2 regions of the Burkholderia ambifaria AMMD genome follow, and region 2 is predicted to be linked to the other one. Evidence: riboswitches for the same ligand, from Rfam matches in the RefSeq annotation. Region 2 holds a riboswitch; the other holds the start of a gene.
The links. Region 2 has a riboswitch for thiamine pyrophosphate ahead of thiC (phosphomethylpyrimidine synthase ThiC). Riboswitches for the same ligand answer to the same signal wherever they lie in the genome.
Positions count from the first base shown of each region.

Region 1: it holds a riboswitch for thiamine pyrophosphate, as region 2 does, so the genes downstream of both, BAMB_RS01690 (FAD-dependent oxidoreductase) here and thiC (phosphomethylpyrimidine synthase ThiC) in region 2, are expected to answer to the same signal.

Region 1 covers NC_008390.1:372,582-376,994, forward strand. Annotated here, with positions in the region: gene thpR (RNA 2',3'-cyclic phosphodiesterase) at 1-242, shown strand, start outside; gene BAMB_RS01685 (ABC transporter ATP-binding protein/permease) at 304-2,073, opposite strand; TPP riboswitch at 2,344-2,467, shown strand; gene BAMB_RS01690 (FAD-dependent oxidoreductase) at 2,702-3,838, shown strand; gene thiS (sulfur carrier protein ThiS) at 3,871-4,068, shown strand; gene BAMB_RS01700 (thiazole synthase) at 4,107-4,413, shown strand, end outside.
Region 2 covers NC_008390.1:1,212,743-1,217,155, forward strand. Annotated here, with positions in the region: gene BAMB_RS05610 (hypothetical protein) at 1-29, opposite strand, end outside; gene BAMB_RS05615 (glycine zipper 2TM domain-containing protein) at 230-442, opposite strand; gene thiC (phosphomethylpyrimidine synthase ThiC) at 681-2,612, opposite strand; TPP riboswitch at 2,736-2,853, opposite strand; gene BAMB_RS05625 (pentapeptide MXKDX repeat protein) at 3,110-3,361, shown strand; gene BAMB_RS05630 (cytochrome b/b6 domain-containing protein) at 3,456-4,088, shown strand; gene BAMB_RS05635 (molybdopterin-dependent oxidoreductase) at 4,118-4,413, shown strand, end outside.

The DNA.
Region 1 (4,413 bases), 840 kb from region 2:
TGAATGCCGATTTATCCGCGCTATTGCGCGAACTGGGCGTGCCGGCCGACCGCCGGCCGTTCCGGCCGCATGTGACGCTCGCGCGGCTGCCGCGCGATGCCGACGGACAGCCCGCGCACGGCGGCGCGACCGGCCGGCCGGTCGCGGTGCGCTTCGTCGCGCTGACGCTGTTCGAAAGCCGGCTGTCGCACGACGGTGTGTCGCATGTGCCGATCGTGTCGGTGCCGATCGGGCGGGCGTAGAGGGAAGGGGGGCGAACGAGAGAAGGCCGACGCGGTGTGCGCCGGCCTTTTGTTTTTGCGCTTACGCGGCAACCTTGTCGGTGTCGGTCACGCGCTCGACGTTGATCATGCCGACGTGGAACGCGGCCAGCGACTCGCGGTGGGCGATGCTGACGATCGCGGCCTTCGGCAGCCGTTCGGCGAACAGGTGATAGAGCCGCGCTTCGTTGTCCGCGTCGAGCGCGCTCGTCGCTTCGTCGAGGAACAGGAAGTCCGGCTTGTGCAGCAGCACGCGCGCGCCGGCGAGACGCTGCTGTTCGCCGGGCGACAGCACGCGCGTCCAGTGGCCGGTCTCGTCGAGGCGACCGACGTAGTCTTCGAGGCGGCACGCGCGCAGCGCGTCGCGGCACGCGTCGTCGGTGAACGCGTCGGGCGCGGCCGGATAGGTGAGCGCGGCCTTCAGCGTGCCGATCGGCAAGTAGCTCGTCTGCGGCACGAACATCATCCGCGCGCCGACCGGCGCGTCGATCGCGCCGTCGCCGAACGGCCACAGGCCCGCAAGCGCGCGCATGAACGTGCTCTTGCCGGAACCCGACTTGCCGATCACGAGCCAGCGCGAGCCGGGTTCGATCGTCAGGCTGCCGATGTTCGCGAGCGCGGTGCCGTTCGGCAGCGCGAGCTTCAGCGACGATGTGGACAGCTTCGCGGCATCGACGTAGTGCAGGTTGATGCCGCCGTGCTCGGTTGCCGGCGACAGGCTTTCCTTCAGGTGCGACGTGCCCATCACGCGCTTGAATTCACGCAGACGGTTGACGGTTGCGCGCCATTCGACGAGGGTCGAGTAACTGTTGATGAACCACGAGAACGAATCGCTGACGGTGCCGAACGCGGACGAGATCTGCATCAGCACGCCGAACGAGAACGCGCCCGCGAAATAGCGCGGCGCGGCGACGACGAGCGGGAAGATGATCGCGATCTGCCCGTAGAAGCTCAGCACGAACGTGAGGCGCTTCGTGTACTTCATCACGCGCCACCAGTTGTCGCGAATGCGCATGAACAGGCTCTGCGCGTTGCGGGTCTCGGTTTTCTCGCCGTCGTAGAACGCGATCTGCTCGGCGTTCTCGCGCACGCGGATCAGCCCGAAGCGGAAATCGGCCTCGACGCGCTGCTGCTGGTAGTTGATCGACACGAGCGGGTGGCCGACCTTCTGGATGATCAGCGAGCCGACCACCGCGTACAACGCGGCCGCCCACACCATGTAGCCGGGGATCGTGATCGGCGTCGCGCCGAGCGAGAGCGTCAGCGCGCCGGCGAGCGACCACAGGATCGTGATGAACGACACGAGCGTGACGACCGTCGACAGCAGGTCGAGCGACAGCGCGAGTGTCGTCGTCGCGAACGACTGGAGGTCGTCGGTGATCCGCTGGTCGGGGTTGTCGGCGAGGCGGTCGCGTTCGATCCGGTAGAACGCGCGATCGCCGAGCCACTGGCCGAGAAAGCGATCGGTGAGCCACTGGCGCCAGCGGAACCCGAGCATCTGCCGCAGGTAGCGGCCATACACCGCGAGGATGATGAAGCCAAACGCGAGTGCCGAGAACTGCATCAGCAGGTTCGGGAAGTCGTGGACATCCTTCGACTGCAGCGCGTTGTAGAACTGCGCGTTCCACTTGTTCAGCTTGACGTTGATCCAGACGACGCAGAGATTGATCACGATGATCGTGACGAGCAACCCCCACGCGGTTTTCCATTCGGACGACACCCAGTAGGGCTTGATGAGGCTCCATGCGGATACCGGGCGCTCGTCCTGCGGCGCGTCTGAGGCGGAGCGGACGGGATCGATCGATTGGGTCATGTGCTTCCTGATGAGTAGCCGGCGCGCGGGCCGGGCGAAGCCGGGCGCGCGCCGCGATAAGGCATGCCGGGGCGCGGCGCCGACTGACGGCGGGCGCTCGGATGGTCGCCCGCGCGTCTTAAACGGCGCTTAAGGGCCGGCGGTGACACGGCAACCGGCCGCTCGCGCGGCCGGCCTGCGGGCATTGTGCCAGAGCGGCGCAGCGCGACGGCGAATTTGCCGCAAGGGGGACAGTTTGCGGCGCTTTCCGCTTTTATGGTCTAATGGCCGACGACGAAACAGGGGTGCTTCGAGCGCGGCCGACGGTTCATTCCGGGCGACGCGGCGAGGCTGAGAAAGACCCTTCGCACCCGATCCGGGTAATACCGGCGAGGGAAGTTTCTGATCCCGCCGGGCCGCGCTGGCCGCCATCCCACATGGTCAGCGCCCGAATCCCGCCCGGCCGGCCTTTGCTGCCGGTTTCGTCCTTTTGGGTACGCGCGTTGCGCGTTACGGAAGGAATGATGACCGCTCAATCTTCAGTCTTTTGCGCTGTTCCCGATCCGCTGTCGCGTGCGTTGGCACGGGACGGCGCGCGCGTGTCGACGTCCGTCGCACGAGCACGCGCGGTTCGCGGGGAGGGTGCGCGATGAACGTCCACGCTTCCCGGCCGGATTTCGCGGTGCTAGGCGGCGGCCTCGTCGGCCGGCTGATCGCCTGGCGGCTCGCGGGCGACGGGCATCGCGTCGCGCTGTACGAGCGCGGCGGCCCGGACGGCGAGCAATCGGCCGCGTGGATCGCGGCCGCGATGCTTGCGCCGCTCGCCGAGGCGGCGAGCGCCGAACTGCTGATCACCGAGCTCGGCGCCGCGTCGCTCGCGCGCTGGCCGCAATGGCTCGCGGAGCTGCCCGAACCGGTGTTCTTCCAGCATCACGGCACGCTCGTCGTCTGGCATCACGCGGATCGGGCGGAGGCGCCGCTGTTCGAGCGGCGCGTGCGCGCGAACGCGCCGGCCGAGCTGTTCGACGGCGGCTTCGTCACGCTGGCCGGCGCGCAGGTCGACGCGGCCGAGCCCGCGCTCGCGGGGCGCTTCGCGCGCGGCCTGCTGCTGCCGCGCGAAGGGCAGCTCGATAATCGTCAGGCGCTGCGCGCGCTGGCGGCGGGCCTCGCGCAGCGCGGCGTCGAGCTGCACTGGCACGCGACGATCGACGACGCGAACCGGCCCGACGCACATTTCACGATCGATTGCCGCGGTCTCGGCGCGAAAGCCGCGCTGCCCGCGCTGCGCGGCATCCGCGGCGAAGTCGCGCGGGTGCACGCGCCGGGCATCGGGCTCACGCGGCCCGTGCGGCTGTTGCATCCGCGCTATCCGCTGTACATCGCGCCGAAGCAGGACGACCTGTACGTGATCGGCGCAACCGAGGTGGAGGGCGAGGACATGTCGCCCGTCAGCGTGCGCTCCGCGCTCGAACTGCTGAGCGCGGCGTTCTCCGTGCACCCGGCGTTCGGCGAGGCGCGCATCCTCGAACTGAATGCGCAGTGCCGCCCGACGCTGCCCGACCACCGCCCGGCGGTGATCTGGGACGGCGCGACGACGCTCGCCGTCAACGGCCTGTACCGGCACGGCTTCATGATCGCGCCGGAAGTCGCGCATGCGGCGGTCGCGTTCGCGCAGGCCGCGCTCGGCGGCGCGTTCGCCGATGCCGATGCGTTCGCCGCATGGCGCGATGCCGCGCGCTGGCCGGCGCTCCTTCATCACCGCGACGACGTGCGCCAGCCGGCCTGATGCGCGCCGCCGACCGAATTCGATCAAGCCTCATGGACATCCAGATCAACCAACAGACCCTGACGCTGCCCGACGGCGCGACGGTGGCCGACGCACTCGCCGCGTTCGGCGCGCGTCCGCCATACGCGGTCGCGCTGAACGGCAATTTCGTCGCGCGCACGCAGCATGCGGCGCGCGCGCTCGCGACGGGCGACAAGCTCGACGTGGTGCACCCCGTCGCGGGCGGCTGAGCGCCGCCGGTTCGCCCCCGCTCTTCCAGGAAAACGACATGACGTCCCTCACTTCTGCCGACGCGCTGACGCTGTACGGCGAAACCTTCGCAAGCCGCGTGCTGCTCGGCACGTCGCGCTATCCGTCGCTGCAGTCGCTGTCCGATTCGATCGCCGCGTCGCGTCCCGGCATGGTGACGGTCGCGCTGCGCCGCCAGATGACGGGCGGCACCGCCGAAGCCGGCTTCTTCGACCTGCTCAAGCGTCACGCGGTGCCGCTGTTGCCAAACACGGCCGGTTGCCAGACCGTCGCCGAGGCGGTGACGACCGCGCATATGGCGCGCGAGGTCTTCGAGACCGACTGGA
Region 2 (4,413 bases):
AGCGCGGCGGCGACGAGGGTCCTGTTCATGATGTTTCTCCGGCGTAGCCGGCAATCGGCGGATGCTTAAAGCTTAGACCGCACGACCATGACGCGGTGCGCAAAACGGTAACGGATCATTTCCGCGCGTCGGCTGCGCCGGATGCGAAAACGGCGCTTCCGCAGTGCGGAAACGCCGTTGGGTCAAAACTGAAACGTGCCGCGCGTCGCACGGCACGCGTCGGGCCGGCTTACTTGCCGACCTGGTTGCCGATGAGGCCGCCGGCTGCCGCGCCGCCGAGCGTCGACAGTGCGTTGCCGCCGATCGCCGCGCCGGCTACGCCGCCGACACCCGCACCGATTGCCGTATCGCGCTGGCGCCGTGACATCGAATCGCAGGCCGACAGGCTGGCCACAGTCGCGACGAGGAGCGCGTATACCCCAAAACGCCGAATCGAGTTCATGATCGTTGTCCTTGTGGTAGTGGGCGGAAGTCGCGCGACCCCCGGGTCGCGCATGACCCCAATCTACGCGCCGTACCCCCACGCTGCTGTAAGGACTTGTTAAGCCTGGTACGGTTTCGTAATCAATTGTTTCCCACCCCTGCGCAGGCATGGGTGATGCGGGCGCAAAAAAAGCCCGCTCGAAAGCGGGCTTCCTGCAGGGCGTCACGAGGCGATCCGTGCGGATCGCCATGCGCGCTTACTGACGGTGATAGATCTCCGCACCGGTCTTCACGAACTCGACCGCCTTGACTTCCATCCCCTTCTTCAGCGCCTCGGTTTCCGACACGCCCTGCTGCGCGGCGAACTCGCGCACGTCCTGCGTGATCTTCATCGAGCAGAAGTGCGGGCCGCACATCGAGCAGAAGTGGGCGACCTTCGCCGAGTCCTTCGGCAGCGTCTCGTCGTGGAATTCGCGCGCCTTGTCCGGATCGAGGCCGATGTTGAACTGGTCTTCCCAGCGGAACTCGAAACGCGCCTTCGACAGCGCGTTGTCGCGCACCTGCGCGCCGGGGTGACCCTTGGCGAGGTCGGCCGCGTGCGCGGCAAGCTTGTACGTGATGATCCCTTCCTTCACGTCGTCCTTGTTCGGCAGTCCGAGGTGTTCCTTCGGCGTCACGTAGCACAGCATCGCGGTGCCGAACCAGCCGATCATCGCGGCGCCGATGCCCGACGTGATGTGGTCGTAGCCCGGTGCGATGTCGGTGGTCAGCGGCCCGAGCGTGTAGAACGGCGCTTCCTTGCACCAGTCGAGCTGGAGATCCATGTTCTCCTTGATCAGCTGCATCGGCACGTGGCCGGGGCCTTCGATCATCACCTGCACGTCGTGCTTCCATGCGATCTGCGTGAGCTCGCCGAGCGTCTTCAGTTCGCCGAGCTGCGCTTCGTCGTTCGCGTCGTAGATCGAGCCGGGACGCAGGCCGTCGCCGAGCGAGAAGCTCACGTCGTACGCCTTCATGATCTCGCAGATCTCTTCGAAGTGTTCGTACAGGAAGCTTTCCTTGTGATGCGCGAGGCACCACTTCGCCATGATCGAGCCGCCGCGCGACACGATGCCCGTCATCCGGTTCGCGGTGAGCGGCACGTACTGCAGCCGCACGCCCGCATGGATCGTGAAGTAGTCGACGCCTTGCTCGGCCTGCTCGATCAGCGTGTCGCGGAAGATTTCCCAGGTGAGATCCTCGGCCTTGCCGTTGACCTTTTCGAGCGCCTGGTAGATCGGCACCGTGCCGATCGGCACCGGGCTGTTGCGGATGATCCACTCGCGCGTTTCATGGATGTGCTTGCCGGTCGACAGGTCCATCACGGTGTCGCCGCCCCAGCGGATCGCCCACGTCATCTTGTCGACTTCCTCGCCGATCGACGACGTGACGGCCGAGTTGCCGATGTTCGCGTTGATCTTCACGAGGAAGTTGCGGCCGATGATCATCGGCTCGGATTCCGGGTGGTTGATGTTCGCGGGGATGATCGCGCGGCCGCGCGCGATTTCGTCGCGCACGAACTCGGGGGTGATCTCGGCGAGCGCGTTCGCGCCGAAGGCCGCGGCGCCGAACGCCTGGCCCGGGTGCTGGCGGCCCATCATCGCGGCGAGCTTCGCGCCGTTCGGGCCGCTCGACTTCAGGCTCTCGATGTACTCGGCGCGGCGCTGGTTCTCGCGGATCGCGATGTATTCCATTTCCGGCGTGATGATGCCCTGACGCGCGTAGTGCATCTGCGTGACGTTCTTGCCCGGCTGCGCGCGGCGCGGGTTGCGGTGCAGGCCCGGGAAACGCAGGTCGGCGGTGGCCGGGTCGGCCGCGCGCTCGAGGCCGTACTGGCTCGACAGGCCGTCGAGCACTTCGGTGTCGCCGCGCGCTTCGATCCAGCCCTGGCGCAGCGCGGGCAGGCCCGCGCGGATGTCGATCTTCGCGTCCGGATCCGTGTACGGGCCCGACGTGTCGTACACGTAGATCGGCGGATTCTTTTCGCCGCCGAAGCCGGTCGGCGTGTCGGCCTGCGTGATTTCACGCATCGGCACGCGGATGTCGGGCTGCGAGCCGGTTACATAAACCTTTCGCGAATTGGGCAGCGGCGCGACGGCAGCGGCATCGACGTGGGCGTCGGCGGACAGAAACTTCGGATTGGCGTTCATGCAATCTCCTGTGTGAGCGCCGGACACGCGCTATGGCGCTTGCCCGGAGCCCTTGACGTATGTGGGGCTCGAGCTAAGCAGGAGACGAGGTTTGGTGAGGCGGCGGATTTCGTCAGAAGGAAGGCGGCGAAATCGTACGCTTCCCTGCGCTGGCATTATCCAGATCAGGTTCAAAGGGTATTTCTCACCCGCAATGCCGGTTTGTTTGACCGAACGCATTGCAGGACCCCCGCGTTAGCAAGGGCACACGATACACCGGCTTCGCGGCGGTTTCAACCGGGGGCGGAACTTAGGCGAGGGTGCGACCGCGGCATCGCGGGCCGCGCGCGCGGCCGTCGCCCGGGCCGCCAGCAGGCCGCCGCGGCGAAGCGGTGCGGCATCGCGGCCATTCGACTCCTGCCGGAAACCCCGATCGAAAAAAATATTCGATCGGCTGTCATTTCCAGGCTCATGCTGCGTCTATTCGGCTCCTTAAACCCATGTACCGGAGAGATGTCATGAAAAATGGACTGCTGGCTGCCTGTGTCGCCGCTTTCGCGATGGTTGCCGTGAGCGCGCATGCGCAGAACGATGCGATGTCGAAGGACGGCACGTCGATGTCGAAGGACGCGATGGGCCACGACGCGATGGCGAAGGACGGCGCGATGAAGAAGGGCACGATGAAGAAGCATGCGATGAAGAAGGACGCGATGGGCCACGACGCAATGGGCAAGGCGACGCCGAGCGACAAGATGGCGCCGTCGAACTGACGCCGGCGGGCGCGGCAGGCGGTGCGTGCATTGCATCGCCCGCCGCGCCGTATGCGTGCGTTTGCATCATTCCCGCATCTCCGGAGGTTTCATCATGCAAACCGTTCCCGCCACAGGTCGCGACGCGGCGTCACCGCCCGCGCGCCCGATCCATCCGGTGTGGGTGCGCGTGAGCCACTGGCTCAACGCGCTCGCGGCGATCCTGATGGTGTTGTCCGGCTGGCGCATCTACGACGCGTCGCCGATCTATCCGCCGTTCACGTTTCCTCACGGCATCACGCTCGGCGGCTGGCTGGGCGGCGCGCTGCAATGGCATTTCGCGGCGATGTGGCTGCTCGTCGCCAACGGATTGTTCTACCTCGCGATGTCGATCACGACCGGGCGCTTCGCGCGCATGCTGCTGCCGGTCACGCCGGCGTCCGTTTGGCGCGACCTGCGTGCCGCACTGCGCGGACGGCTGGCGCATGACGACCTCGGCGTCTACAACGCGGTGCAGCGCACCGCGTACCTGACCGCGATCGTCGACCTCGTCGTGCTGGTGCTGTCGGGGCTCACCATCTGGAAGTCCGTGCAGTTTCCGCTGCTGCGCGAGCTGTTCGGCGGCTACGACATGGCGCGCGTCGTGCATTTCTGGGCGATGTCGCTGCTGGTCGCATTCGTCGTCGTGCACGTCGCGATGGCGTTGCGCGTGCCGCGCTCGCTGCTCGCGATGCTGCGCGGACGTTGACCCGCACCGTGCGGGCAAAGGGGATCATCATGTCGGAATCCGAAAGCACGCGCGACCGTTCGCGCTGGACGCTCGACCGCAAGTCGCTCGAACTCGACGTACGCCGCACGCTCGACATGCCGTCGCGGCGGCTTTTCAACCGCCGCATCCTGACGCTCGGCGGCCTCACGATGCTGACCGGCTGTTCGCTGCAGGACGACGCGTCGGTCAATACGTTTCTCGAGCGGGTATCGCGGCTGAACGATCGCGTGCAGGCGTGGATCTTCAGCGGCGAGCGGCTCGCGCCGACCTATACCGAAGCCGACATTACGCGGCCGTTCCCGTT